Regions from separate parts of the Rhizobium ruizarguesonis genome, predicted to be linked through region 1. Evidence: predicted binding sites of a transcription regulator. Region 1 holds the regulator's gene; each other region holds the start of a gene.

Region 1 (9,958 bases):
GCAATCGACGCTGACGTAGAAATGCGGGATCGTCTGCTTGGATTCGACCAGGCGCCTGGCGATCGTCTTGCGCATGCCGTCATGCGGCACGAGCTCGTAGGAACCAGGTTCGAAGAGCTTAAGCACGGCTTCTTCGGACGCGCCCTTCGGTGCAGCGGCGGCCGGAGCCGGCGCGGCGGCCGCAGATACGGGCGCAGCAGCAGCCTTGGCGCCACCGCCGGCAACGGCGGCTTCGATGTCGCTCTTGACGACGCGGCCGTGCGGGCCGGAGCCTGCAACTGCCGAAAGGTCGATACCGGCTTCCTTGGCCAGCCTGCGGGCAAGCGGCGAAGAGAAGGTGCGGTTGCCATCAGATGAAACCGAGGCGGCTGCGGCGGTGGTTACAGGTGCCGCAGCCGGAGTAGACTGGGCGGGAGCCGGTGCAGCCTCGGCCTTCGGCGCGGCTGCACCGTCAGCTTTCGGGGCCGGAGCGGCGGAACCCGCACTGCTTGCGGCAGCGGAGACATCCTCGCCATCGGCGGCGAGAACCGCTATCAGCGCATTGACCTTGACGCCTTCGGTGCCGGCGGCAACGACGAGCTTGGCGACAGTGCCTTCATCGACGGCTTCGACTTCCATCGTCGCCTTGTCGGTTTCGATCTCGGCGATCACATCGCCGGACTTGACCTTGTCGCCTTCCTTGACCAGCCATTTGGAAAGATTGCCTTCCTCCATGGTCGGAGAGAGGGCGGGCATCGTGATATTGATCGGCATCGAAACACCCTCCCCTTATTTGTAGCAAACAGCCTTCACCGCATCGACCACTTCGCCGACGTTCGGAAGGGCGAGCTTTTCGAGATTGGCGGCGTAAGGCATCGGAACGTCCTTGCCTGCGATCGTCAGGATCGGCGCATCGAGATAATCGAAGGCCTGCTGCATGACGCGGGTGGCGATTTCGGTGCCGACTGATGATTGCGGATAACCTTCCTCGACGGTCACCAGACGGCCGGTCTTCTTCACCGATTCGATCACAGCCGGCAGGTCCATCGGGCGGATAGTGCGAAGGTCGATCAGTTCGACATCGATGCCGAGCTTTTCGAGTTCGGCGACAGCCTTGATCGCATAGGTCATGCCGATGCCGAAGGAGACGACCGTGACGTCCTTGCCCGGACGATGGATGCGCGCCTTGCCGATCGGCAGGACGAAATTGTCGAGCTTCGGCACATCGAAATGCTGGCCGTAGAGAATTTCGTTTTCGAGGAAGATGACCGGGTTCGGATCGCGGATCGCAGCCTTCAGCAGGCCCTTGGCATCGGATGCCGTGTAGGGCATGACGACCTTCAGGCCGGGAATGGCGCTGTACCAGGCTGCATAATCCTGGCTGTGCTGGGCGCCGACACGGGCCGCTGCACCATTCGGGCCGCGGAAGACGATCGGAGCGCCCATCTGGCCGCCTGACATATAAAGCGTCTTGGCAGCGGAGTTGATGATCTGGTCGATTGCCTGCATGGCGAAGTTGAAGGTCATGAATTCGACGATCGGCCGAAGGCCGGCCATTGCGGCACCGACGCCGACGCCGGCAAAGCCATGCTCGGTGATCGGCGTATCGACGACGCGGCGGGGGCCGAATTCCTGCAGCAGCCCCTGCGTGACCTTGTAGGCGCCCTGATATTCGGCGACTTCCTCGCCCATGACGAAGACGTTTTCGTCGGCGCGCATTTCCTCGGCCATGGCGTCACGAAGCGCTTCGCGCACGGTCGTCGACACCATTTCGGTGCCGGCCGGGATTTCGGGGTCGTTCTGCACCTGGGCTTTCGGCTCGGCCGGAACGGGTGCGGATGCCGGAGTTGCGGCAGCCGGTTTTTCCTCCTGCGCGGCCTGCGGTGCAGCAGCCGGAGCGGACGCAGACATGTCGGATGCGGATTCACCGTCCTGCAGGAGAACGGCGATCTTGGCGTTCACCTTGACGCCTTCGGTTCCGGCAGGAACCAGAAGCTTGCCGATGACGCCTTCGTCGACGGCTTCGACTTCCATCGTCGCCTTGTCGGTTTCGATTTCGGCGATCACGTCGCCTGAGGTGACCTTGTCACCTTCCTGCTTCAGCCATTTGGACAGTGTGCCTTCTTCCATGGTCGGAGAGAGGGCGGGCATGAGGATATCGATAGGCATGGGTTCCCTCCCCGATTAGAGCAGAATGTCGGTATAGAGCTCGGATACATCCGGCTCCGGATCGGCCTGGGCGAAGTCGGCGCTGTCGGCGACGATGTCGCGGACATCCTTGTCGATCGCCTTCAGATCGTCTTCGGAAGCCCAGCCCTTTTCGACGAGGCGAGCCTTGACCTGTTCGATCGGGTCGTGCTCGGAGCGCATCTTCTGCACCTCGTCCTTGGAGCGATACTTCGCCGGGTCGGACATGGAGTGACCGCGATAACGATAGGTCAGCATTTCGAGAATGATCGGGCCCTTGCCGGAACGGCAATGTTCGAGCGCCTCGTCGGCCGCCGCCTTGACGGCGCGGACGTCCATGCCATCGACCTGAATGCCGGGGATGCCGAAGCCGGATCCACGCAGCGAGTAATTCGACTGCGCGGTGGCGCGGGCGGTCGAGGTGCCCATGGCGTAACGGTTGTTCTCGACGATATAGACGATCGGCAGCTTCCAGAGAGCAGCCATGTTGAAGCTCTCGTAGACCTGGCCCTGGTTGGCAGCGCCGTCGCCGAAATAGGCGATGGAGACATTGTCGTTGCCGCGGTAGCGGTTTGCGAAGGCAAGACCCGTTCCGAGCGAGACCTGGGCGCCGACGATGCCGTGACCGCCGTAGAAATGCTTCTCTTTCGAGAACATGTGCATCGAGCCGCCTTTGCCGTGGGAATAGCCGCTGCGACGCCCGGTCAGTTCCGCCATGACGCCGCGCGCTTCCATGCCGGTTGCCAGCATATGGCCGTGGTCGCGATAGGCGGTGATGACCTGGTCGCCATCCTTCTGCGCCATCTGCATGCCGACGACGACAGCTTCCTGACCGATGTAGAGGTGACAAAAGCCGCCGATGAAGCCCATGCCGTAAAGCTGACCGGCCTTCTCCTCGAAGCGGCGGATCAACAGCATCTCGCGATAGGCCTTCAGCTCTTCATTGCGATCGAAGTCGGCTACCGGGCCGCCATTCGATGCTTTGGCTGCCGGTTTTGCTGCAGTTTTGCGGCTGGAAACGGTCGCGGTCTTTCGCGGCGCCATTCAACCCTCCCTATGGGTTTGTCGTTTCTTGGTGGCGCGTACCATAGGGAAGAAATATGACCACAGCAATGCCATAATTGCATGGCTCGTATTCGGCACTAAATTATTGATAAATATACAGAAATAGCAATTAACCAATTTCAAGTTAATTGGAATAGTGATTGAATACGACGATCTCGTCCGCGCGCGACATATTGAGCTGATAGCGCGCTTTTTCGTCCAGCATATCCTTGTCGAGCGAGCCGTCACTCAGGAGCGCGACCTGATTTTCCAGATGTTCGCGCTTCGCCTTCAAGATCGCAAGCTCTTTGTCACGCGCGACACGCTGATGCTCGAACGCCTCCGTCGCGCGCAGGCCGTAATCGCCATGGATGCAATGATAACCGAAATAGGAGAGGAAGGCGACCGTCATGGCCGGAATGACGAAGCGGCCGATCTTTCTCTTCTTATGATGCTTTGTCCACATACACGCATGCTCTTGAACGCATTACCAATTCGTTCAATCTAGCGCGCAGAGATTAACCGTTCGTTGACTCTAAAAACCGCGCAATAAAAAACCCGCGCCGAGAGGCGCGGGCCAAACCATTGGAAATCAGATCCGATCAGCCGCGAATGATCGAGCGGCCGGCATACTGGGCCTGCGGGCCGAGGCCTTCCTCGATGCGGATCAGCTGGTTGTACTTGGCAAGACGGTCAGAACGCGACAGCGAGCCGGTCTTGATCTGACCGCAGTTGGTGGCGACCGCGAGATCGGCGATGGTCGAATCTTCGGTCTCGCCGGAGCGGTGGGACATGACGGCGGTATAGGCCGCCTTGTGCGCCGTGTTGACGGCATCGAGGGTTTCCGTCAGCGAGCCGATCTGGTTGACCTTGACGAGGATCGAGTTGGCAACACCCATGCGGATGCCGTCGCGAAGACGGGCGGAGTTGGTGACGAAGAGATCGTCGCCGACGAGCTGGGTCTTCTTGCCGGCCAGGTCGGTCAGCGTCTTCCAGCCATCCCAGTCGTCTTCGGCCATTCCGTCCTCGATCGAGATGATCGGATACTTGGCGGCGAGCTCGGCCAGATATTCGGCCATGGCGCCCGATTCCAGCGTGCGGCCTTCCCCTTCGAGAACGTATTTGCCGTCCTTGAAGAATTCCGTCGAGGCGCAATCGAGGCCGAGGTAGATGTCCTCGCCCGGCTTGTAGCCGGCTTTCTCGACCGACTTCATGATGAAGTCGAGAGCTTCCGGCGCGCTCTTCAGGCCCGGTGCGAAACCGCCTTCGTCGCCGACATTGGTGTTGTGGCCCTGTGCGGCAAGTTCCTTGCGCAGCGTATGGAAGACTTCCGAACCCATGCGCACGGCTTCGGCGATCGTATCGGCGCCGACCGGCAGGATCATGAACTCCTGGAAATCGATCGGGTTGTCGGCGTGGGCGCCGCCGTTGATGATGTTCATCATCGGCACCGGCAGCAGGCTGGCGGAAGCGCCGCCGACATAACGGTAGAGCGGCAGGCCGGAAGCCTGGGCGGCAGCCTTGGCAACGGCGAGCGAGACGCCGAGGATGGCGTTGGCGCCGAGGCGCGACTTGTTCGGCGTGCCGTCCAGCTCGATCATGATGTTGTCGATCTGGATCTGGTTTTCGGCGTCAATGCCGCCGATCGCGTCGAAGATCTCGGTGTTGGCGGCGTCGACCGCCTTTTGGACGCCCTTGCCGAGGTAGCGCTTGCCGCCGTCGCGCAGTTCGACCGCCTCATGCGCGCCCGTCGAGGCGCCCGAGGGAACGGCCGCGCGGCCCATGCTGCCATCTTCGAGATAGACATCGACTTCGACGGTGGGGTTGCCACGGCTATCGAGAATCTCGCGGGCGATGATATCGGTGATTGCAGTCATGGGTTCTTCCTGCTCGGTGGGTGATAAGTCGGTTCGAAAACTGTCTTAGTCGAAGGCGGGCAAATTACAATGCTGCAATTTCCAGCCTTCGAACCGTGTTCGGATCTCGCCTATAGCACGATCATGTCAGGCTGTTGAACGTCAAGCCTTGGCGACCGCATCGAAGGCGAGCAGCTTTTCAAGCAGCCGCGGCATGTCCTTGAGATAGACCATGTTGGGGCCGTCGGAAGGTGCATTGTCGGGGTCCTGATGGGTTTCGATGAAGACCCCGGCGATACCGGCAGCCACCGCTGCGCGCGCCAGCGTTTCCACGAATTCCCGCTGACCGCCGGAAGAATCGCCCTGCCCGCCCGGCTGCGCCACAGAATGGGTCGCATCGAAGATAACAGGGGCGCCCATCGCTGCCATGATCGGCAGCGAGCGCATGTCGGAGACCAGCGTATTGTACCCGAAGGAGGCGCCGCGCTCACACAGCAGCACGTTCGGATTGCCGCTGGCATTGAGCTTCTTCAGGACGTTCTTCATATCCCAGGGAGCGAGGAACTGGCCCTTCTTGACATTGACGACGCGGCCGGTCTTGGCGGCGGCGATGAGAAGGTCGGTCTGGCGGCAAAGGAAGGCCGGGATCTGCAGGACGTCGACGACCTTTGCCACCTCCGCGCATTGCTCTGCGGTATGAACGTCGGTCAGGACAGGAAAGCCGAATTCCTTCTTCAGGTCGGCAAAGACCTCCATGCCCTTTTCGATCCCGATACCGCGTTCAGCCGAGAGCGAGGTCCGGTTCGCCTTGTCGAAGGAGCTCTTGTAAACGAGGCCGATGCCGAGCTTTTCACAAAGCTCTTTCAGCGTGCCGGCAACCATGAAGGCGTGGTCGCGGCTCTCCATCTGGCAGGGGCCGGCAATCAGCGACAGGCGGCCGGTATTGGAAAAGCTGACCTGGCCTTGGCCCTCGCCGATCCTGACTTCTGAATTCGTATCAGTGCTCATCGTGTTTCCTCGAAGGCGAAGAGCGCGCCCTGCCCGGGCGCAGGCTTCACCACAATGCGATTGTTCTTGCGCGTGTATGTCACCCCGTTAGCAGCCAAATGCGCTTCTGTCACGGCAAGATCGGCGACGGCAAAGAGGATTGCCCTGCCGCGCAGGCCGCGATCGCCGGATGAGACGGCGATGTCGAAATAGGCTTCCAGCCCTTCCTGCGTCATCAGGCTGATTTTCGCGTTCGACGCTGCGATATTGACGCCAAAACTCGTTTTCTCGACTGTCGCTTGCGCCACGGCAAGGCCGACGAAGGCAGCAAAGGCGGCGGCGTCGGGTGCGCAAAGCGCTATCTCGGTTATGCCGCTGACGCCATTGGCATGCGTCTCCAGCGCGCCGCGGTCGGCCGGCAGCGGATTGACGCGCTCGACGGTGAAGAGGAAGAGGTCAGGCGCGCGCAGGTCGCCGGCGAAAGCCAGTTTGAAGCCGGCAATCGTCTGCGCACCGTCCGGCATCGTCATCGGCCGGGTGAACTGCAGCACTTCGCCAGCGCTCGATCCGTCGCCGACGAAGTTCTGATGATCGAGGCTGGCATCCTCACTGCCGAAAGCCAGCCCCGAAAGCCCTTCCTCGCCGCAGCGGAAGCGGAAGGCACGGTTGCGGGCGGTGAAGACATTGCCTTGCCGCGCAGAAGCCTCGCTCTCCTCGGCGCTCGCAATCCCGAGCGGCTCCAGATAGGTCTTGTCGGCAAAAAAGACGCAGGCATTCTCCGTTCCGAAGGGATGGCGCGCATCGGCGGCAACGGTGAAGCCGAGCTTGCCGATCCTTTCGCGCGCCACATCAATATTGACGACGGGCAGCACGACATGATCCAGCGGATGCGGTTTGGCGGAATGCGTGTTCATCATAATCCCTCCTCAAAACGGCAAGAGATTTGCGACAGCGCCACCCTCAATGCAAGACTTGTGTCCCAATCCGGCCAATGAAAATAAAAATCTCGACGAGTTGGCGCGAAGTTTTACGGAAATTTAGCTACTTGCGGAACACATATGGAACATATAGTGTCTGTTCTGGATTTGTTTCAATCACGAGGTCACAACGTCGATGCTCACGCGCAAACAACAGGAGCTTCTCCTTTTCATTCACGAGCGCATGAAAGAATCCGGCGTTCCGCCGTCTTTCGACGAAATGAAGGATGCGCTGGACCTCGCCTCGAAGTCCGGGATTCACCGGCTGATCACGGCGCTCGAGGAACGTGGCTTCATTCGCCGCCTACCGAACCGTGCTCGTGCGCTTGAGGTCATCAAGCTTCCGGAGGCCTACAGCCCCAGCATTCAGCCCCGGCGCGGCTTTTCGCCGAGCGTCATCGAGGGCAGCCTCGGCAAGCCCCAGCCGGTCGCCGCCCCCGCTGCCGCAAAACCCGTTGCCGACAACGGCAACTCGGTTTCCGTGCCGGTCATGGGCCGTATCGCCGCCGGCGTTCCGATCTCGGCGATCCAGAACAATACCCACGACATCGTCGTTCCGGCCGACATGCTCGGTTCCGGTGAACATTATGCGCTGGAGGTCAAGGGCGATTCGATGATCGACGCCGGCATCTTCGACGGCGACACGGTGATCATTCGCAACGGCAGCACCGCAAGTCCCGGTGACATCGTCGTGGCTCTCGTCGACGACGAGGAAGCAACACTCAAACGCTTCCGCCGCAAGGGCGCCTCGATCGCGCTCGAAGCCGCCAACCCGGCTTACGAGACCCGAATCTTCGGGCCGGACCGCGTCAAGGTGCAAGGCAAACTCGTCGGTCTCATTCGCCGCTATCACTGACACTGGGCGGGCCGGATTCGGCAAAACTGTTGCTGCGCCAGTCATAGGCGCGATGGCGCATCCATGGCCGCGACAGATCATCGAATGCGGCTGTGACGTCCAGGCCGGCATCGGCGAAGCGTAATTCGACGGAACCGGTCCTGCGCAGCGTCTCACCGGTGAAGAGCGTCGCACCTGAGCGGCAGCTGTTGAAGCGCAGGCGCACCGACGTCACGACGATATCGGCCGCATCGCAGGCCGGACCGAGATAGGCGGCATTGTCGATGACAGCAACCACGCGACCATTGCCAAGCCTTGATGTGCACCAGGCCTTCTTGACGCAAGAAAAGCGGTTTGCGTCAGCGCTCGTTGCAGCCGCCCGCATCGCCGACCTTGCTTCGTTCTGCTGATCGCGGGAAAGCCTGACGCGGCGGTCTTCTCCCTCCGGCGGGATAGCAGGCCCCTCCAGCATCTTCGGCGGGTGATGCGTCGGCAGGACCAGCGCTCTCTGCCACTGGTCGAAGATGAAATCCGGCGGTCTTTCGCGGTTGGAAGCCATGGCCGCCGTCTCGACGACCGCGACGAGACCACCATCCTCCGAAATTACCAGATCCGGCGGCCGGGGAACTGGCAGAAGCAACAGGATGAGTGTTGCGACCGCGATGATTGATGTGCCGATATGGCGCAGCCGGGTGCGGAGCAGCGTCAACAGCAGAAAGCCGGCGACGGCGACCGCGAAATACCAGGCGGGCAAGCGGCCGACGTCGATATTGCCACCCCAGCCGGACACGGTCTTTGCGACCGCGATCACCAGATCGAGGCCGAATCCGACGACCTTCCAGGGCAAAACGTCCAGACCGAAAGGCATGAGCAGCATCGCCAGCAGGCCGGCCGGCATGATGATGAAGGAGATGATCGGCATCGTCGCGAGGTTTGCCGGCAGGCCGTAGGCGGTCAAGCGATGAAAATGCTCGATCGAAAACAGCGCGGTGGAAAACCCACCGATCAGCGAGGTCAGGAAGACGCCGCCGAAGAAGCCCGCAACCGTAACGATGGGCCGAAACACCGGCAGCTTCAGGAAGGCGTTTTCGCGGATGCCCCGGTCCTTCCACAGCTGATAACCCGATACCAACGCCAACGTCGCGGCAAAGGACATCTGGAAGCTCGGACCCAAGACCTCGGACGGTGAAATGGCGATGATGACAAGCGCGGAGAGCGCGACGTTGCGCAGGCTGATCGACGGCCGGTCGAAGAAGACCGCAATCAACATGATGGCCATCATGATGAAGGCGCGTTCGGCGGAGACCGCAAAGCCCGAGATCAGGAAATAGGCCGTGACGGCAAGCAGCGCGCCGGCGGCGGCGATCTTCTTGGTCGGATAGGCCTGGGCGACGCCGGGAAAGAGGCTGAGCAGCATCCGGAAACCGACGAAGAAGATGCCGGCCGACAGCGCCATGTTGAGGCCCGAGATGGCGATGATATGAGCCAGGCCGGACTGGCGCAGCGCCTCCGTCGTTTCATTCGAGATGGCACGCCGCTCGTCCGTCACGAGAGCAGCGGCGAAAGCGCCGGTGTCGCCGGGTAGGATCGACCTTATGCGGTCGCCAATGCCGCTGCGCAGCCGGTAGAGCCCTTCGAGCAGTGCTTCCCACGTCGATCTTGCGGCCTGCGGACCTGCCTGCAAGTCGACCTTCTCCGGCGCCCCGTAGAAGAAGCCGTTGGCGCCGATGCCATCGAAATAGGCACCGAAGCAGAAGTCGTTGAGCTCAGGAAGTGCCGGGCCTGCCGGCGGCGTCAGCCGCGCCCTGCCGGTGATGATATCACCGATTTCGAAAGGCGCCTCCGCGCCGCGGGCGATCGCGGTTATGCGTTCCGGCGGCCGCTTCACCTCCGGCGCCTCCGTGCCGGTGACGGCAAGAATATAGCGCCACCGGCCGCGACCGTCGCCTTCGCGCCGTTCGACACGGCCGGTCACCGTCGTCGTGACGGCGGAATCGAGGATCACGGTCGAAGCCCGCCGGCTCTCGAGCTGCGCCGAAACCACGCCGCAGGCCACAAGTGCAAGCGCCAGCAGCGTTGCCCGCAACGCCGCC
Region 2 (9,958 bases), 1.1 Mb from region 1:
GAATTCGGGAATACGGGCGGCATCGTCGATCTCGCCCACCCATTTGGCGAATTCGGTGAAGGCGCGGCGGAACTCGACCTCCTGGAAGGCCTCGCGCTCGCGTGCTTCCCGCTGCACCTGGCCGATAAACAGGATCATCGGGATCGAGTCCTGCTTGGCGATATGCAGGCCGGCGGAGGCGTTGGTGGCGCCGGGGCCGCGGGTCACCATGCAGATGCCGGGTTCGCCGGTCAGCCTGCCCCAACAATCCGCCATCATCGCCGCTCCGCCCTCCTGGCGGCAGACGAGGACGTCGATATCGCTGTCGCGCAACGCGTCGAGCACGGCGAGGAAGCTCTCGCCGGGCACGCAGGAGAGACGTTTGACGCCGTTCGCCTTCAGCGCCTCGACGATCAGTTCTCCGCCCGTCTTCTTCATGACAATGCCTTCTTCATGACGATGCCTTCCTCTGGCGCTCGGCGAGTTCCGCCAGAATTTCTGCCTGGTGTTCGCCGAGACGCGGGCTCGGCCTGATATAACGCAGCGGCGTCTCCGACAGCACCACGGGCGTCCTGACACCGGGGATCACGGTGCCGGCGGCATCCTCAAGGTCGATGCGCAGGCCGCGGGCCTGCACCTGCGGATGGGCGAACATTTCCTCGATCGTGTTGATTGCGCCTGATGGAACCGCATTCTCCTCGCAGGCCTTCAGCAGATCCGCCTTCTGCCACTTCAGCGTCTCGGTGGAGATGAGGCGGCGCACTTCGCCGCGATTGCCGACGCGGGCCTTGTTGGTGGCGAAACGCTCGTCGCCGGCGATGGCCTCCAGGCCGAGGATGCTGCAGAGGCGACGGAACTGGCCGTCGTTTCCAACTGCGAGAATGAGGTACCCGTCCGCCGTCGGCACGACCTCATAGGGCGAGATATTGGGGTGGGCATTGCCGAGGCGGGTCGGTGCCTCGCCGGAAACCAGGTAATTCATGTTCTGATTGGCGAGCACCGCCGATTGCACGTCGAGCAGGGCCATGTCGACCAACTGGCCTTCACCTGACTTCAGGGCGTGGATCAGGGCGGCTTCAATCGCCGAGACGGCATAGATGCCGGTGAAGATATCGGCGATGGCGACGCCTGCCTTCATCGGCTGGCCGCCTGGTTCACCAGTGATCGACATGAAGCCGGACATGCCCTGGACGATATAATCGTAGCCGGCGAGGCTGGCATAAGGGCCGTCCTGGCCGAAGCCGGTGATCGAGCAATAGACGAGCTTCGGGTTCACCTTGCGCAGGCTGTCGTAATCGAGGCCGTATTTGACGAGGCCGCCGACTTTGAAATTCTCGATCACCACATCGGCGGTGGAGACGAGGCGGCGGACGAGATCCTGGCCTTCGGCGCTCTTCAGGTCGGCGGTGACGGAGCGTTTGCCGCGATTGGCGGCGTGATAATAGGCGGCCGAGAGATTTTCGCCATCGGCGCCCTCGACGAAGGGCGGCCCCCATTGGCGCGTATCGTCGCCGCCATCGGGATTTTCGACCTTGATCACGTCGGCGCCGAGATCGGCAAGCATCTGTCCCGCCCAGGGGCCGGCGAGCACGCGGGCAAGCTCGATCACCCGGATGCCGGCAAGCGGCGGCTTTTTGGTCACGGTCTCTGTCATGTTCCTCCAGGCAATATCTACGGCGCCAGCGTCACCTCAGATGTATCGGATACAGGCTTTGAAGCAAAGCGGCGCTCGCGCCAGAGGATGTAGAAGCCCGCTGCCACGATGATGGCAATGCCGAGCCATTTGACGGCATCCGGAAAGTCACCGAAGACCAGCCAGGCGAAGATCGTTGCCGAAACGATCTCCAAATATTGCAGCGGCGCCAGCGTCGAGGCCGGTGCTGCGCGATAGGCGTAGACGCCGAGGATGCCGGTGATTGCGGCCATGGCGCCGACGCCGGCGACATAGAACCAGGCGCGGCCTTCCGGCATGACGGGATCGAAGAGGTCGGAGCCGGTTCCCTGACCCAGGAAAAGCAGGACGGCACAGAAGAGCAAGCCCCAGATGCTCATCTGGAACTGCATCGACCAGGGGTCTTCCCTGTGCGAGAGGGCGCGAGTCATCAGCACGAAGATCGCGATGCAAAGAGCACTGACGACAGGTAGAAGCGCGATGTAGCCGACCTCTTCGAAACTCGGCTGGATGATCAGCATCGCCCCGAAGAAGCCGACGCAGCAGGCTGTATAGCGCCGCCAGCCGATCGTCTCCTTGAGGAAGATGCCGCCGAGGATCGTCACCATGATCGGCTCTACGAAGAAGATCGCGATCGCGTCGGCGACCGCCATATATTTCAGCGTGGTGACGAAGGAGATCATCGAGACGGTAATGATCCCGCCGCGGATGGCATGGAACAGGCTATGGCGCCAGGAGAATTCGGCGAAGCTGCGCCGCCATACGACGATCGGCAGCATGCAGAGCGCCTGTACGACGAAGCGACCGGCAGTGATCTCCCCGGATGGCACGGTCGTGATTGCAAGCTTGGCGAAAATATCGATGAGCGGCGACACCATCACCGAGAGGAACATCAGCACAAGCCCCGTCATCACGTCGGAGGTGGATGAAACGGGGCGGGTGGAGGTGCTGTTCACGATGAAATCCTTGTCACTCACGATATTGGTCGCTCAGGATCTTGCGACCGCCCGTCGCACCAGTCCGCGAAGGCTGCGATCGCCGCATCCGCGCCGATCTCATTCAGCGTTTCGTGTCGCACGTCCTGATATATCTGAGTGCTGATACGAGAGAAGCCCCGGCCTTTCAAATGGTTTGACAGCCAGAGCACCGCTTTTCCCCGCTCCGTCGCCGGGTCCTCTCCGCCGCCGACGAGATGGATCGGCAAGTCCCGCGGCAGCCGATCGAGATGGATCTTTTGCGGCGCGCGGAAGGTCAGTTCAAAGAGATCGAGCCAGAGAGAGACCGAGGCGTCGAAGCCGCAGAGTGGATCGGCGACATACTTGTCGACTTCGTCAGGACGACGCGACAGCCAGTCGAACTCGGTGCGGCGGCCGGCAATGGATTTTCCCCAGGTGCCGAAAGTAAGCTTCGGCAGCAGGCCGCTCGGCACGTCGGAGCCCTTCAGCATGCGCTCGGCAAGCAGGATCGCCTGGGCGGCGCGGCCGGCAAGGCCGACGGCGAAATTCGAATTCCAGACGGCGACAGCATCGAAGTCGGCCGGAGCCGTGACGGCTGCATTGAGGGCGATGAGGCCGCCCATCGAATGGCCGAAGAGGGTCACCGGCAGACCGGGATGGCGGGAGACCGCGTGGCCGCGCATGGCGATGACGTCGCCGATCACCCTTTTGACCCCGCCGCGTCGGGCAAAGCGGCCGATCGGCGCATCGGGTGCCGTCGTCTCGCCGTGGCCGCGATGATCGTGGGCATAGACGTGATATCCGTGCACCGCCATCGCCTCGGCAAAGGAGCGGTATCGTTTCGAATGTTCGGCCAAGCCATGCGATATCAACAGGATGCCGCGTGCCGGGGTGAGGGCCTCGGCATGGTGATAGGCCAGCGACGCCCCTGGCACGGCGAGCCTTTGCGTTTCAGAAAACATGTGGGTCCTCCCGGCGGCAACAGACCAGATCGCCGGGTAATTGCAACATGGGCATGTGATTATCTGATAACAATTTGCAGCCTTGTTGCGATTCAGGGTTGCGGCCTTTTGATTTTGATGCTTATTTGTTCCTGTATTGTTCTTTTTAGGGGGTTGAAATGAGCAGCATGCAGTTGCGTACCTTGTCGTTCGCCGTGTCGATGGTTGTTGCCGGCGCCGCCGTGGCGCAGGAAGCTGGCGGGCGCACCCGCTTCATTCTGGCGGCGAGCTGGCAGCCGGCCTTTTGCCAGACGAACCAGAAGAAGGCCGAATGCGCAAGCCAGACCGGCGAGCGCCCTGACGCGACGAACTTCTCGTTGCATGGACTCTGGCCGATGCGGGAGGATTATTGCGGCGTAAGCGCCGAGCAGAAGGCCGCCGACAAGGATGGCGACTGGAACAAGCTGCCGGAGGTCACGCTTGCGGCCGAGACGAAGACTGCGCTGACAAAGGCGATGCCCGGCACGCAATCCGGTCTGGAACGGCATGAATGGGTGAAGCATGGCACCTGCACGAAGATGAGTGCCGACGACTATTTCGGCGTCGGCGTGCATCTCGTAAGCGCGCTCAACGCGTCGGCCGTGCGCGATCTTTTCGCTGCCAATATCGGCAAGCCGGTCAAGGCCGACGCGATCAAAGCGGCTTTCGACAAGAGCTTCGGGCCGGGTGCCGGCGATCGTGTCAAGATGAGCTGCCGGCGGGCCGGCAATGTCAGGATGATCAGCGAACTGACGATCGGGCTTTCGGAAGCCGCCGGGGCGGCATCGGCGAAAACTACCGGCCTTGCCGATCTGATCCAGGGCGCTGGAAAAACGTCGTTCGGCTGTGACGAGGGCGTCGTCGACGCTGCGGGCTTTTGACCGGAAATCCTGAGTAAACCGGGTTTGGCGTTGCCCGCAGGCGCTGTTTCGCCTACATAGCGGCACAATCGAAGTTTCCCGCCCGGAGCAGCGCAGCATGGCACGTCAGTTCATCTATCATATGTCCGGCCTCAACAAGGCCTATGGCAACAAGAAGATCCTGGAGAATATCCACCTTTCGTTCTACCCGGATGCCAAGATCGGTATCCTTGGTCCGAACGGCGCGGGTAAATCCACCGTGCTGCGCATCATCGCAGGCCAGGACAAGGAGTACACCGGCGAAGCTTGGCTCGCCGAAGGTGCGACGGTCGGCTATCTGGAGCAGGAGCCGCATCTCGATCCCAACAAGACGGTGTTCGAGAATGTCATGGAAGGCGTTGCCTCGAAGACGGCTGTCCTCGATCGCTACAACGAATTGATGATGAACTATTCCGACGAGACGGCGGAAGAGGGCGCCAAGCTTCAGGACGTCATCGACAGCCAGAACCTCTGGGATCTGGAAAGCCAGGTCGAAATGGCGATGGAAGCCCTGCGCTGCCCGCCGCGCGACGCCGAAGTCACCAGCCTTTCCGGTGGTGAGCGCCGCCGTGTCGCGCTCTGCCGCCTGCTGCTTTCGCAGCCGGATCTGCTGCTGCTCGACGAACCGACTAACCACCTGGACGCCGAAACCATCGCCTGGCTCGAAAAACATCTGCGCGACTATCCGGGCGCCGTGATGATGATTACCCACGATCGCTACTTCCTGGACAACGTCACCGGATGGATCCTCGAACTCGACCGCGGCCGTGGCATCCCCTACGAAGGCAACTACTCCGCCTACCTGCAGGCGAAAGCCAAGCGCATGCTGCAGGAAAGCCGCGAAGACGCATCGCGCCAGAAGGCGATCAGCCGCGAACAGGAATGGATCGCGTCCAGCCCGAAGGCCCGTCAGGCCAAATCCAAGGCGCGTATCAAGTCCTACGAGCAGCTGGTGGATGCCGCCGAGAAGCAGCGTCCCGGCGACGCGCAGATCATCATCCCGGTCAGCGAGCGCCTCGGCCAGGTGGTCATCGAGATGGACGGCATCACCAAGGGCTTCGAGGGCCGCACGCTGATCAACGACCTGTCGATCAAGCTGCCGCCAGGCGGCATCGTCGGTATCATCGGCCCGAACGGCGCCGGCAAGACGACGCTATTCAGGATGATCACCGGCCAGGAAACGCCGGATGGCGGTTCGATCCGCATCGGCGAAACCGTGCATCTCGGTTATGTCGACCAGAGCCGTGACACCCTTGCGGCCGACAAGACGGTCTGGGAGGAAATTTCCGGCGGCGCCGAAATCATCAAGCTTGGCAAGTTCGACATGAACTCCCGTGCCTATTGCGGCGCCTTCAACTTCAAGGGCGGTGACCAGCAGCAGAAGGTCGGCAATCTCTCCGGTGGTCAGCGCAACCGCGTTCACCTTGCCAAGATGCTGAAGGCCGGCGGCAACGTTCTGCTGCTCGACGAACCGACCAACGACCTCGATACGGAAACGCTGGGCGCCCTGGAAAACGCGCTTGAGAATTTCGCCGGCTGCGCCATCATCATCAGCCATGATCGCATGTTCCTCGACCGGCTGGCGACGCATATCCTTGCTTTCGAAGGCGACGGCCATGTCGAATGGTTCGAAGGCAACTTCGAGGATTATGAACAGGACAAGGTTCGTCGTCTCGGCCCCGACGCCCTCAACCCGGGCAGCCAGGCTCACAAGCGCCTGACACGCTGATTTCACCCATTTTTCGTTTGTGAGAGCCCCGGTTCGCCGGGGCTTTTTCATGTCGGGCTCTGTCGCAATCTGAGCAGGCAATTTCGTGGAGAGAGCGAATTGCCGCTTGCCACTGCTTTTCAAATCACATAAAGATATCTTTATGTCTTGATTGGATCAAAGATGAGCGAACCGTTGAAGCTTGGACTGGATGCGCTGGTGGACGTCTTGAAGGCGGCCGGCGAGCCCACGCGCCTGCGTCTTCTGGCGCTTCTTGACGGCGGCGACCTGACGGTGACCGATCTTACCGAAATTCTCGGCCAGTCCCAGCCGCGCATCTCCCGCCATCTGAAGCTGCTCGGCGAAGCCGAACTGATCGAACGCTACCAGGAGGGCGCCTGGGCCTATTTCCGCCTGAAGCAGGACGGCAAGGCGGCCATGCTGGTGCGGGCGCTACTCAAGCATGTCTCCGAGAACGATCCGACCATCCTTCGCGATGGCGAGCGGCTTTCGCAAGTCAAGCGCCAGCGTGCCGAGCGGGCGCAGGCCTATTTCAGCCGCAACGCGGCCGAATGGGACGAGCTTCGCCGCCTGCATGCGGCTGATGAGGAGGTCGACGCCGCTGTCATCCGGCTGCTCGGCAACCAGCCGATCGATTCGCTGCTTGATCTCGGCACTGGCACCGGCCGCATCCTCGAGCTTCTGTCCGGCCTCTACCGCCGGGCGATCGGAGTCGATGCCAGCCGCGACATGCTGAGCGTGGCGCGTGCCAATCTCGACAAGTCCCGCATCACCAAGGCCACCGTGCGCCACGCCGATATCCTGAACCTGCCGTTCGAGGGACAGGATTTCGACCTGGTGACGATCCATCAAGTGCTGCATTTCTTCGATCAGCCGGAAATTGCGATCGCGGAAGCGGCGCGCATGCTCCGGCCGGGCGGTCGGCTCGTGGTCATCGACCTGGCGCCGCACACGCTCGAATATCTCCGCGACGAGCATGCGCATGTCCGTCTCGGCTTTTCGCACCAGGCGATGTCCGAGTGGCTGCGCAAGGCCGGGCTCGACGTCGAGCAGGCCGTCGATCTTCATCCGGGTCAGCAAAGCGGGCAAGGGTTGACGGTCACCGTCTGGCTCGCGCGCGATCCGAGGCGCCTCATGGCTTCGCAGACGAGCGAGGGCGCTGAACCTACATTTGCCGGGAGGGTATGACATGGCTTTGAAAAACGAAGCACGCGGCCGCAACATCAGGGTCTCCTTCGAATTCTTCCCGCCGAAATCGGAAGAGATGGAAGGGCAGCTCTGGCATACCGTCAGCCAGCTGCAGGACTGGGATCCGGATTTCGTGTCGGTGACCTATGGCGCCGGCGGCACCACGAAGGCGCCGACGCTGACCACTGTCACGCGTTTCCTCTCACAGACGCCGCTTGCCACCGCCTCGCATCTCACCTGTGTCGGTGCGACCAAGGAGGAGACGCATCAGGTGGTCGATACGTTCCGCAAAGCCGGCGTAACGCATTTCGTGGCGCTGCGCGGCGATGCGCCAGGCGGCGCCGGCGCGCCCTACCAGCCGCATCCCGGCGGTTATGCCAATGCGGCGGAGCTGGTGGCTGGCCTCAAGGAAATTGGCGATTTCGAGATTTCGGTCTCCGCCTATCCGGAAAAGCACCCGGAAAGCCGCGATACGGCTGCTGATATCGACATGCTGAAGCGCAAGGCCGACAATGGCGCCGACCGGGCGCTGACGCAGTTCTTCTTCGACAACGACAATTTCGAGCGCTATCTGGAGCGGGTGCGCGGCGCCGGCATCTCGATCCCCGTTGTGCCCGGCATCATGCCGATCCAGAACCTGACGCAGCTGAAACGCTTTGCCGGGGCCTGCGGCACAATCATCCCCGCCTTCCTCGACGAGCGCTTTGAAGGCTTCGACGACAAGCCCGAGGAGCGGGCGAAGGTCGCCGCGGAAGTCGCCGCCGAACAGATCGAGGATCTCGTCCGGCGTGGCATCCATGATTTTCATCTCTATACGATGAACCGTGCGCCGCTGGTTTCCGCTGTGCTCGACAATCTCGGCCTCTCCCGCTCGGCGGCAAAAAGTGCGGGCGCAGCCGCCTGATCTTTGCGCGTCTGAAAGACGCGCGGCGCTGTAAAAGTGAAAAGCGCATGTCGGGCGGGACATGCGCTTTTTCGTTGGCGGATTGATCAGCTATCCAGGAGTTTAGGCACTATCAGTCGTCATACTTTCGTCGGCCGGCTCAGATGAAGAGCATGGACAAGACGAAAGCAAACGCTGCACTGACCAACAGAACATTCAAGGATTGCGTGAGTCCCATGTCTGTCTCCTCGCGTTAACCCGCCGATAATATGTCTGAAATATGTCGGTTGGGAAGCAGATCTTATGCTGCGCTGCAGAACGGTTCAGTGGATAAGTCGAATAGTGCTCTTGCAAGCCTTTGAAATAGATCAATAATTTTCAACAAATTTTTGTTCACACAATTTAACATGCCGTTAAATCAAGCGATTGTGGATTTACCTATGCGTCTAAAACATGGCGGATCGGCAACCGGTTGAAAACATGCGAAATTCGCAACCGGTTCAAACAGCTTTCGCCAGCAGGCGATAGGCGCGGCCATCGAGAATGATGAGGCCGAAACCGATCAGCGCCATGCCGGCCAATTCGCCAAGTGCGAGCCTTTCGCCGAGGAAAAGCACGCCGAGAAGGATGGCGCTCGGCGGCACCAGCAGGGTGACGAGCGAGGCGTTGGTGGCGCCGGCGGTTGCCATGATCCGGAAATAGAGGATGTAGCCGAAGGCCGTCGACAGCAGCGCCAGCGCCAGGATGGCCAGGAGCGCATCCAGCGGCGGTGCGGCAAGCGCCCAGGGACGATCGGCCAGCAGCGACAGCGGCAGCGCAATCAGCGATGAGGCGGTCAACTGGCCGGCGGCAGTGACAGGAGCAGGAACATCCTTGAAGCGTTTGCCGTAAGTGGCGGCGAAGCCATAGGAGATGGCGGCAAGTACGGGAAGAAACAACGCCCAGAGCGGCGCTTCGCCACCAGCCGACATGCCGGGGCCGATCAGCACGATCGTTCCGGCCAAACCGACCAGGCAGCCGGCGATCTTTGCCGGTGACAGCTTCTCGTCTGATGTGAAGTAGTTGGCGATCAGCACGGTCCAGATCGGTGTCGTCGCATTCAGGATCGCCGCAAGACCGGCGCCGATGCGGGTCTGGCCGAAGAAGATCAGCGCATGCGGTAGGGCATTGTTGATGAGCCCGAGGATCAGGAATTCGCACCAGCGGGCCTTGAGGATCGCATAGAATTCAAAACGGCCGGCGATATAAGTATGCAGCGCCAGCGCCGCGAGCAGCAGCCTGAAGAAGACGAGGGTCAGCGGCGGCACATGCTGGACGGCGATGCGGGCAAAGAAGAAGGAGCCACCCCAGATCAGGCCGAGCAGGACCAGCAGGCCCCAGGTCCAGGCATTCATCCTGTTGTCCATGCCGATTCCTCCACCGTGAGCCGCTCGTTTTGCCGAAAGCCGGCACCGGATTTCGACCTGATGCTTTAGCGCAGGTGGCGGACCGCGCCACCCGTTTCTTGCGAAGCGGGCGGCGGTAAAATGTCAGCGGGGATCAGAGAGCATTGAGAAGGGCAGGCGTCGCCCAGCCGTCGGCCGGCATGCCGAGGCGCTGCTGTTCCTTCTGGATCGCGACACGCGTGCCGGAGCCGAGGATGCCGTCGATCTCGCCGACATCATGGCCGAGC
Region 3 (9,958 bases), 1.6 Mb from region 1:
GAAGGAGACGGCCCCTCTCAATCCGGAAAATCCTTACGGCCAGTCGAAGCTGATGACCGAATTCATGCTGCGCGACGCCGCCGCCGCCTATGATTTCAACTATGTCGCGCTTCGCTACTTCAACGTCGCCGGCGCCGACCCGCATCATCGCGCCGGCCAGTCGACTTCAGGCGCCACGCACCTCATCAAGGTCGCCTGCGAGGCAGCACTCGGCAGGCGCGACAGCGTCAATGTCTACGGCATCGATTATCCCACCCATGACGGCACCGGCGTTCGCGACTACATCCATGTCAGCGATCTCACGGATGCGCATCTGAAAGCGCTGCAGCACCTGCGCAGGGACAAGGGTTCGCTCGTTGCCAATTGCGGTTATGGCAGCGGCTATTCGGTGCTCGACGTGCTGAACATGGTCACCCGCCTGTACGGGCATTCCTTCAAGATCCACATGGCGCCGCGGCGCGCCGGCGATTCGGCAAGCGTCGTCGCAGATGCTTCGCTCGCCCGCCAGGTGCTCGACTGGAAGCCCAGATACGATTCGCTGGAAACCATCGTCCAGAGCTCGCTCGATTGGGAACTGTTCCTGTCGAACAAGAGCGTCGACGACCTGCATAGCATCCACCGGGCACTGGCTGCCGCTTCTTTCTAGAGCACGTCCAGCAAAAGTGCGCAGCGCTTCAGGCGCCTGATGCAATAGCCTGTTTATCATCCCCGCGGCTGCGGGGCCGCATGCCGTGACGTGAATAAGGAAAATCAAGCTTTGTCTGGCTGGCTCTGGCCAACGGAAAAGAGACGATGAAGAACTTTCTGGCCTCATTGCAGCTGCAAAAAGACAATCCGACGCTTCTGCTGGCGCAGTTCCGGGCCCTGTCGTCGCAGATCCCCATTCTCTATGTCCTGCTGATCATCAACGCCCTTGCAGTGGCGATCACCCACCTCAAATCCGCCCCCCTTTGGCTCTCGCTCTACATTCCTGTGACCTTGAGCGTCGTCTGCGTCTTCCGTCTCTGCTGGTGGGAGATCAGGGGCAAGGAAGATGTGACCGCCGAGCGGGCCTACAGGCTGATGAAGCTCACGATGGCAGGCGCCGGTATCCTGACCGTCGCTTTCGGCGGCTGGGCGATTGCGCTTTACCAGTATGGCGATGCCTCCCAGCAGGGCCAGATCGCCTATTTCCTCGTTGTCACCGGCATTTCCTGCATCTTTTGCCTGATGCATCTGCCGATGGCGGCGGCGCTGACCACGGTCATCACTTTCTCGGCCATGGTCGCGACCTTCATGTTTTCGGGCAATCCCGTTTTCGTCGCGACTGCCGTCAGCGGTCTCTTCCTGATCCTGCCCTTCCTCCGGGTGATCAACAGCTATTTCCAGAATTTCGTCGGTCTCGTGCAATTGACCGAGGAACTGAAGCAGAAGCAGGCGGAAGCCGAGGAGCTGAACCTCGTCAACAGCCGCAACGCCCTGCATGACCAGCTGACCGGCCTTGCCAATCGCCGCAGCTTCTTTCTCTCGCTGGAAAAACGGCTGCAGAAAGATCCGTCCTCGCCGCCCGTCCTCGGCATTCTCGATCTCGATGGCTTCAAGCCGGTCAACGATGTCTTCGGCCATGCCGCCGGCGATCTCGTGCTCAAGGAGACCGCCCGCCGCTTCGTCGCGCTGGTCGGCGAAGAGGGCATCGTCTCCCGTCTCGGCGGTGATGAGTTCGGTATCATCTTTCCCTGCTCAATGACACGCCAGGCGATCGCCGATCTCGGCCAGGCGCTCTGTGCTGCCGTCCGCGACCCTTTCGAAATCCCCGACGGCTCGGTCCGCGTCTTCGGCTCCTGCGGCATAGTCTATCCCGATATCGGCGCATACACCGCCGAGGATCTCTACGAGAAGGCGGATTTCGCCCTCTACCAGGTCAAGAGCAAGCGCAGCAGCGGCGTCGAATTCTTCTCGGCCGACCACGAGAAGATCCTGACGCAGCGCCACCTGATCGAACTCGAACTGCAGGCGAACGATTTCGCCAAGGAATTGAAACTCGATTATCAGCCGATCGTCGAATTGAGGAGCGGCCGCGTCGTCGCTTACGAGGCGCTTGCCCGCTGGGACAGCGCCCGCTTCGGCCGCATCAGTCCAGACGCCTTCATCCCGGCTGCTGAGCGCACGGCCGTCATCGGCCGCATGACGCGCATCCTTTTCGCCAAGGCGCTCGAAGCGCTGGCGATCATTCCACGGCATCTCAGGCTGTCCTTCAATCTCTCGGCGCGCGATATCTGCGACCACGAAACCTCGATGGCGCTGCTTGCCATGATCACCCGCTCCGGCATCGATCCCAGGCGCATCGAATTCGAGATCACCGAGACGGCGCTGCTTTCCGATTTCGACACCGCCGACCAGGTGATATCAATGCTGCGCGCTGCCGGCATCTCGATCGCGCTTGATGATTTCGGCACCGGCTATTCGAGCCTCAGCCATATTCATCGTCTCGCCTTCGACAAGCTGAAGATCGACAAGTCCTTCGTGATGAATTTCGATCGCGACGCCCGTTGCATGAACATCACCCGCTCGGTCGCCAATCTCTGCCAGAATCTCGGCATCGCCTCCGTCGCCGAAGGCGTCGAAAGCGAAGAGATCGCCGAGGGATTGAAGGCGATGGGCGTTCGTCTGGCGCAGGGCTATCATTTCTCGCGGCCGCTGCCGCTGGAACTTGCCATCGATTACGCTGCCCGGTGCGAGGCCGAAGCCTCCGCCCGCAATTCGCTGTCTGCCTGACCGATCAATCTCGATCCGCCGTAAATCGACTGGAGCGATGCCGCGGGGTCGTCTATTCATGGTCGCAACAGACGAGGTGAACCATGCAGGACGGCGAACGGCCAGACGAAGTCATCATTGAACGGCGAGGGACTGCAGGCGTCATCCGGCTCAACCGGCCGCGGGCGCTGAACAGCCTGACGCTGCCGATGATCGGTGCGATCACTGCGGCCCTTCACGATTTTGCCGATGACCCCGAGGTGGTGAGCGTCGTGGCGACGGGAGTGGGCGAACGCGGCTTCTGTGCCGGCGGCGATATCCGCGCCCTGCATGAGAGCGCCCGCGCCGGCGATGGCCTGGCGGCAAGCTTCTGGCGCGAGGAATTCCGCCTCAACCATCTGATTGCCGCCTATCCCAAACCCTATGTCGCGCTGATGGACGGCATCACCATGGGCGGCGGCGTCGGCCTGTCGTCGCACGGCCGCCACCGCATCGTCACCGAGCGCACGCGGCTGGCCATGCCCGAAACCGGCATCGGCTATGTCCCGGATGTCGGCGCCACCTGGCTGCTGCCACGTGCGCCGGGTGAGGCCGGAACATGGCTCGGTCTCACAGGGCTCGATATTGGTGCGGCCGATGCGATCCACGCTGGGCTTGCCGACCGTCAGATCGCGTCGTCGCGGCTCGGCGAGGTGATCGATGCTCTCTCGGGCCTGCCGCGCGGCAGTTCATCCGGCGATGTCGATGCCGTGCTGCAGGCGCTTTCGGAGCCTCAGGGAGAAGGCCGGCTCAAGCAGAACGCGGCGATGGTCGATCGCGCATTTCGGTTCGACAGCGTCGAGGAGATCCTGGCAGCACTCGCCGAGGAGGAGGGCGAATTCGCCGTCGAGACGCGCCGGGTGCTGCTGACGCGTTCACCGACCAGCCTGAAGCTCGCTTTGCGGCTGCTGAGAGCCGGCCGCCGCAGCGCCTCGCTTGCCGAATGCCTCGGCCGTGAACTCGGCGCCTGTCTGCAGATGCTTGATAATCCCGATTTCTTCGAGGGCATCCGCGCTGCCGTCATCGACAAGGACCGCAACCCGAAATGGTCGCCGGCGTCAGTCGAGGCTGTGGAGTCCGCAAGGGTCGAGCATTTCCTGAAACCGGCCGAGCCGCCGCTTTCACTCTAAACTCGATCCGGTTATCGCCACATGCCGCGCATGCGGGCGCCGACATCGATGCGCACCTGTCGCGCCTGCGCTTGAGCGGCCTCCGATTTCCCCTGCGGCCAGCTGCAGGCTTCGAAGAACTGCAGCAGGGTCGCGGGAATGAAGCGGCTGCGTGAGGCATAGACATGCCGGTCGCCCTGTGAGTTCTGCCCGTAGGTGAAGAAGCGTTGCGGCACGACGAGGTCGAGACCATCCCTGGCGCGCGTCATCGCGACATAGAACAGCCGGCGTTCCTCCTCGATTTCGGCGGTGGTGCCGACAGCGAGATCGTTCGGGATGCAGCCGTCGACGACGTTCAGCATGAACACCTTCGTCCATTCCTGGCCCTTGGCGGAATGGATGGTGGAAAGGATGAGATAGTCCTCGTCGAGAAGCGGCACGCCCGCCTGGTCGCTGGTCGCATCCGGCGGATCGAGGGTGAGTTCGGTCAGAAAGCGCTCGCGCGAGGCGTAACCGCTGCCGATCTGCTCGAGCTGCAGCAGATCGGCCTGCCGCGTCGTTGCGTCCTCATGAAGCCGTTCCAGATGCGGCGCGTACCATTGCCGTGCCAGGCCGATTTCCGCCGGCCAGCCGGCCTTGCCCGACTTCAACTCCTGCAGCATGGCAACGAAATCAGTCCAGTCCTCGCCGGAGCGCGGCGGCGCCGGCATGGCGGCAAGAGCAGAGATCGGGCTGGCATCCTCGGCCATCAGGTCGAGCGCCTTTTGCGCCGTGGACGGCCCGACACCCGGCAGGATCTGCATCAGCCGGAAGCCCGCCACCCGGTCGCGCGGGTTCTGCGCGAAGCGAAGGACGGCCAGCATGTCCTTCACATGCGCGCTGTCGAGAAACTTCAGCCCGCCGAACTTGACGAAGGGAATATTGCGCCGGGTCAGCTCGACCTCCAGCGGCCCGCTGTGATGCGAGGTGCGGAAGAGCACGGCTTGCTGCTTGAGCGTGAGGCCTTCCTCGCGATTGTCGAGCACCATGTCGGTGATATACCGCGCCTGCTCGGCCTCGTCGCGCACCGTGACCAGGCGCGGCCGCTCGGATGATTGCCGCTCGGTCCAGAGGTTCTTGGTGAAGCGCTCCGAGGCGAGATCGATGACGGCGTTGGCGGCGGCGAGGATCGGCTGCGTCGAGCGGTAGTTGCGGTCGAGCGTGACGATATTGGCGGCCGGGCTGAAGGCGGCGGGAAAATCGAGGATGTTGCGCACCGTCGCGGCACGGAAGGAATAGATCGACTGCGCATCGTCGCCGACCACGGTCAGCCCCTGGCCTTGGGGTTTCAGCGCCAGCAGGATCGAGGCCTGCAGCCGGTTGGTGTCCTGATATTCGTCGACCAGCACATGGTCGAAGCGGCTGCCGATATCCTCGGCAATGACAGTCTCGCCGACCATCTGCGCCCAGTAGAGCAGCAGATCGTCGTAGTCGAGCACGTTCTGGCTCTGCTTGGCCTCGACATAACTGGCGAAAAGTTCGCGCAGCTGTTTCTCCCACGTCGCGCACCAGGGAAAGACGTCGCGCAACACGAGGTCGAGCGCGGTTTCCGAATTCACCGCCCTGGAATAGATGGCAAGGCAGGTGCCCTTTGTCGGAAAGCGGCTTTCCGTCTTGGAGAAGCCGAGGTCGTGCCGGATGAGGTTCATCAGATCGGCGCTGTCTTCGCGGTCGTGGATGGTGAAATCGGGATCAAGGCCGATCTGCTGGGCATAATCGCGCAACAGCCGCGCGCCGATGCCGTGAAAGGTGCCGGACCAGGAAAGCGCATCCGCCATGACGCCGGCATTCGAACCCAGCACATCGCGGCAGATGCGCTCGACGCGTCGCGCCATCTCGGCGGCTGCCCGGCGCGAAAAGGTCATCAAAAGGATGCGGCGGGGATCGGCGCCTTTGACGATGAGATGGGCGACCCGATGCGCCAAGGTATTCGTCTTGCCGGAGCCGGCGCCGGCAATGACCAGCAGCGGCCCGGCAATATGGGTGCCGTCGATGAGCGTGCCGTGCTCGACGGCCATGCGCTGCTGCGGATTGAGCTTTTCGAGATACATCCAGCCGTCCGGTCGGGCTCCCGCAGAATCACTGGGGAAAGATTAGATGTTCCTTGAATGTTCGCGATTGCCGTCCCTGTCAAGCGATCTGGCGCGCGCGCAACATCTCAGTCGGGAAAATCCGGGCCGATCTCGCGCCGTACCAGCTTCAGGCTGCGGTCGGGCTGAAGGATATAGGTTTCCTCCACGCGCTGGCCCGTCCCGTTGTAGAACTGGTTGTAGACGGCGCTGCCGACCGGCGATTTGGTGAGCTTCGTTCGCGGCTGGCCGCCATAGGTAATGCTGCCGGGAATGGGTTCCAGCGCCGGCGTATCGGCCGAGGAGCAGCCGGCAAGCAATGCCCCGGCAAACAAGGCGGGCAGAAGCGCTTTCATCGTCGTCATCCTTCTCAGACTGCCGCCAGATATGGAAACCGCGGCGTCTTTCGCCAAGGCCGTCCATGCCAGGGTCCACAGGAATCGCTCTCGAATAGCCGGGCATGCGCAACGAAATGCTTTGCCGCGGCGTTAACCGATATCAACTGACATCAGGAGACGGTCACTGTGCTCGGCTTTCCAGCATTCACGGACCATGGGGAATCCGGCCGGCAGGATCACAGCGACGCGGCAACGCGCGCCTCGGTGGAGAGTGCCCTTCATGCGGCCGGCGATATCGAAGTGGCGGAAATCAGCGTCAGCATGGCGGGCTCCTATGTCATCCTGGAAGGTTTCGTGCGCCGGCGGGGTGATGTCGAGCGGGCGATCGAGATTGCCGAGGGCGTCGTCGGCCGAGGCTATGTGCGCAGCCGGCTGCTGCGACGCTAATGCATGTCGCGCAAAACTGTGCAGCGGTTTTGGAACAGCCGCGCGCTCATGTCTTTCTGTTGGACGAGGGAACCAAAATGCTCCCCTGCGTGTTGAAAGGCCGGACCTAAACGCTGGAGACTCTCATGCAGTTGCTTCCTCGCCTCTGGGCAACGACCTTGATAGTGGGTTGCGGTGTCTTTGCCGGCTCCGCCCATGCCTCGCTGGAAACTGGCACGAATTATTCCGCTTTGCCGAAGGACCAGATCGCCCTCAACGAATATACCGGGACCGTGGCCTGCACGCCGGCAGAGCCTCAGTATTTGCCATCCTTCATCCGCGCATCGGATGGCACGATCATCGGTGTCGGTTATATCGAGGTGGAGAGTGAGGGCGGCGCGGACTGCTGAGGCGTCCGCTTTGCTCGGACGAGGCTCGCCTGCGTTTCCGCAGAGGTGACGAGCCTCTAACCATCATCATGATGGCTGGTCGTCTTCTATGGATGCACCTGTACCAGGCGCAACGCCCTTTGCACCGAAACCCGGCACGCACTTGTTGCAGGGTTAAGCTAAAATTAATGCATTGTCCCGTCCCGGAACGCTTGCGCGCCCAGAAGGCGAAAACCGCCCGAAATTCCTTGCCGAACTGCTAATGCAGCTTCAGCTTCGCCTCTTCGGCTGCCGCCAGAAACTCGGCTCTTGCTTCTTCCACGCTCTTGCGCCCGTCGAGCGCTGCCCGGCAGGTACTACGGGCCTTGATATAACGAAGCCCGCGCATACTCGGCCAGAGATCCGCCAGACACTTCAGCGCATCGAACGGCCCATTGACCGTTCGCGCATCGGCATCTTCGAAACCAACCTTGACCGGGCTGTTCCATCTTTCAGTTGCCATCGACGCTCCTCCACGATTTTCGACAGAAACGAGCGCAGCGCCTCTCATTCCTCCGGGGAGACGCCGCCATGATCGCCATTCTAGCGTGATTTTCACGGTCAACAATGGTGAATCGTTGGTTGCTGATGAGGCGAAATGTCAGATTGCGGGTGAGGTGCCTGCGCACGCACGCCAAGAGGAATTTTTATCGGTCGCAAATAAGTTGTATAGCGCCGGCGCGCTGCCATCGCTACCATGTTCGGCAAGCTGAGGGCTCGACATGCGGTTAGATCGACAATTGATCCAGGCTGCTTTTCTCTGCGGGGCGCTGGCAATGCCGGCCCTCGCCGGCGGCACGGCGCCGTCTGCTGAAGACGCTTTCTTCGCGCGTCTCTCCATCGAGGCCATCCCAAGACTGCAGCGGGAATATTTACGGGCGACCCTGCCTCGGCACGGTGAAGGGACGGCGATCGACCTCACTTCCCGTTTCATGTCGGAGAATGCGCCTCGTTGGTATATCGAAGGCATTGATGATGGAGTGTCCCCGCGACCCCACGCGCCGATTCCAGGCGAAGAAATGGTGGTAACCGGAGAACTGTTCGAACTGTGGCAGTTATCCCCGTTCATACCTTATCATCTCGAAGTAAGCGAGCTTCCCGATTGCGCTGCGTGGCTATCCGGTTCATGCGGATGGCTGCCCCTCACCCTAACCCTCATATGCGCTAGGTTTAGCCCTGGACATAAGGAATCTGGTTGTGATTCAAGCTTTGGATGAAGATTCGTCCTGAGATTTTGGATCATTGGCCGGAAGTGCGCGAGCGGCTTCCGGCGGATTTTGACTTGGAAGCAACGGCGCGGTTGCGTGGTGCTTTTACGCGGGTGCGGGAAATCAAGAATGCCGAGACGCTGTTGCGGCTGGCGCTTGCCTATGGCGGCCTTGGCATGTCGCTACGCGAGACCTGTGCATGGGCCGAAGTGGGCGGAATCGCCCGTTTGTCAGACCCATCGCTGCTCGAGCGGCTGTGCAAAGCGGCGCCTTGGCTTGGCGACATCTTGGCCGCGCTGATTGCCGAACAGGCCAAAGCGCCGGCGGGGCGCTTCGCGGGGTATCGCTTGCGTGTGCTCGATGGAACGTCGATCTGCCATCCGGGCGCTGACCGCACGACATGGCGGTTGCATGTCGGCTACGACCTGGCAACGGCTCAGGTCGATCAGCTTGAGTTGACCGACATCCATGGTGGCGAAAACCTTCAGCGCCTTACCTACGCACCCGGCGATATTGTGCTGGCCGATCGCTACTATGCAAGGCCGCGCGACCTGCGGCCGGTGATCGACGCCGGTGCGGACTTCATCGTGCGGACCGGCTGGAACTCGTTGCGCCTGTTGCAGACGAATGGCGAGCCCTTTGATCTGTTTGCCGCGCTCGCCGCTCAGCAAGAGCAGGAAGGCGAGGTGCAGGTTCGTGTCCACGAAGGCATGACGGGGACGCCGCCGCCACTGGTCCTGCGCCTCATTGTCCGGCGCAAGGATCCGCAACAGGCCCAAGCCGAGCAGGAGCGTCTACTCAAGGACGCCCGCAAGCGCGGCAAAAAGCCCGATCCGCGCAGTCTCGAGGCGGCGAAGTACATTCTGCTGCTGACCTCGCTGCCGACCGCCACCTTTGCACCGGCCGACATCCTCACCCTCTATCGCTTCCGCTGGCAAATCGAGCTGGCGTTCAAACGGTTCAAGAGCCTGGCCGGCCTCGACAGCTTGCCGGCCAAGAAGCCTGAACTGGCCCGGGCATGGCTCTACGCCAGACTGATCGTTGCCATCATCGCCGAACAGATTGCCGGGCAAGTCCCGGACTCTCCCCCCTCTGGATGCGGCTACCCCACGGGCTAGCCCATCGCGCTGGCGTCTCATGAAGATAGCCCTGGCCACCATTTGCGCCGCCATCCGCGGACCACTTCTGTGGCAGGCCGTCTGTAATCTCTTCACACGAAGTCGTCGCCACCTCTGCGAGCCGCCGCGACGACGCCGAAAACAATGCGACGATCTCCGCGCCCGCCTAACCTAGCGCATATGACCCTAACCCTCTCCCCGTAAAAACGGGGCGAGGGGACGTGCCCTGCGAGAGGTGAGCGGGAGACGGAGAGGCTGCGGCATATCCCCTTCGCCCCGTTTACGGGGAGAGCGACTGTCTTGTTTGTCAAGCGGTTTGCCATGGTCGTCCGTCCCTGATGATGGCGTTGAGGATGGTGAGTAGCTTGCGCATGGTTGCGACGATGGCGACGATCTTGGGCTTGCCGGCCGCGACCAGCCGGTCGCGGAAGGCCTTGAGGTCAGGGTTGTA

What was found. Region 1 encodes LexA, which represses DNA repair genes until DNA is damaged. Its sites were predicted from a motif close to TGTTCNNNNTGTGTTCNG; they were not measured.
Region 2: the regulator LexA is predicted to act here: its motif matches at 3,696-3,713, upstream of J3P73_RS17035 (ribonuclease T2 family protein).
Region 3: the regulator LexA is predicted to act here: its motif matches at 6,019-6,036, upstream of J3P73_RS03610 (ATP-dependent helicase).

What each region holds. Positions count from the first base shown of each region.
Region 1 covers NZ_CP071678.1:2,302,414-2,312,371, reverse strand. The annotation lists gene J3P73_RS11520 (pyruvate dehydrogenase complex dihydrolipoamide acetyltransferase) at 1-753, opposite strand, end outside; gene J3P73_RS11515 (pyruvate dehydrogenase complex E1 component subunit beta) at 769-2,148, opposite strand; gene pdhA (pyruvate dehydrogenase (acetyl-transferring) E1 component subunit alpha) at 2,164-3,210, opposite strand; gene J3P73_RS11505 (FtsB family cell division protein) at 3,356-3,676, opposite strand; gene eno (phosphopyruvate hydratase) at 3,813-5,087, opposite strand; gene kdsA (3-deoxy-8-phosphooctulonate synthase) at 5,229-6,074, opposite strand; gene J3P73_RS11490 (VOC family protein) at 6,071-6,967, opposite strand; gene lexA (transcriptional repressor LexA) at 7,167-7,886, shown strand; gene J3P73_RS11480 (ComEC/Rec2 family competence protein) at 7,867-9,958, opposite strand, start outside.
Region 2 covers NZ_CP071678.1:3,425,310-3,435,267, reverse strand. The annotation lists gene J3P73_RS17055 (thiamine pyrophosphate-binding protein) at 1-417, opposite strand, end outside; gene caiB (succinate--glutarate CoA-transferase) at 431-1,633, opposite strand; gene J3P73_RS17045 (DMT family transporter) at 1,651-2,607, opposite strand; gene J3P73_RS17040 (alpha/beta fold hydrolase) at 2,625-3,569, opposite strand; gene J3P73_RS17035 (ribonuclease T2 family protein) at 3,728-4,468, shown strand; gene ettA (energy-dependent translational throttle protein EttA) at 4,566-6,215, shown strand; gene J3P73_RS17025 (ArsR/SmtB family transcription factor) at 6,378-7,403, shown strand; gene metF (methylenetetrahydrofolate reductase [NAD(P)H]) at 7,405-8,307, shown strand; gene J3P73_RS17015 (DMT family transporter) at 8,787-9,692, opposite strand; gene J3P73_RS17010 (lytic murein transglycosylase) at 9,826-9,958, opposite strand, start outside.
Region 3 covers NZ_CP071678.1:744,787-754,744, forward strand. The annotation lists gene galE (UDP-glucose 4-epimerase GalE) at 1-646, shown strand, start outside; gene J3P73_RS03600 (putative bifunctional diguanylate cyclase/phosphodiesterase) at 793-2,754, shown strand; gene J3P73_RS03605 (enoyl-CoA hydratase/isomerase family protein) at 2,838-3,902, shown strand; gene J3P73_RS03610 (ATP-dependent helicase) at 3,914-5,971, opposite strand; gene J3P73_RS03615 (PQQ-binding-like beta-propeller repeat protein) at 6,079-6,345, opposite strand; gene J3P73_RS03620 (BON domain-containing protein) at 6,514-6,774, shown strand; gene J3P73_RS03625 (hypothetical protein) at 6,900-7,163, shown strand; gene J3P73_RS03630 (DUF982 domain-containing protein) at 7,402-7,644, opposite strand; gene J3P73_RS03635 (IS4 family transposase) at 8,395-9,507, shown strand; partial or broken gene J3P73_RS03640 (IS110 family RNA-guided transposase) at 9,815-9,958, opposite strand, start outside.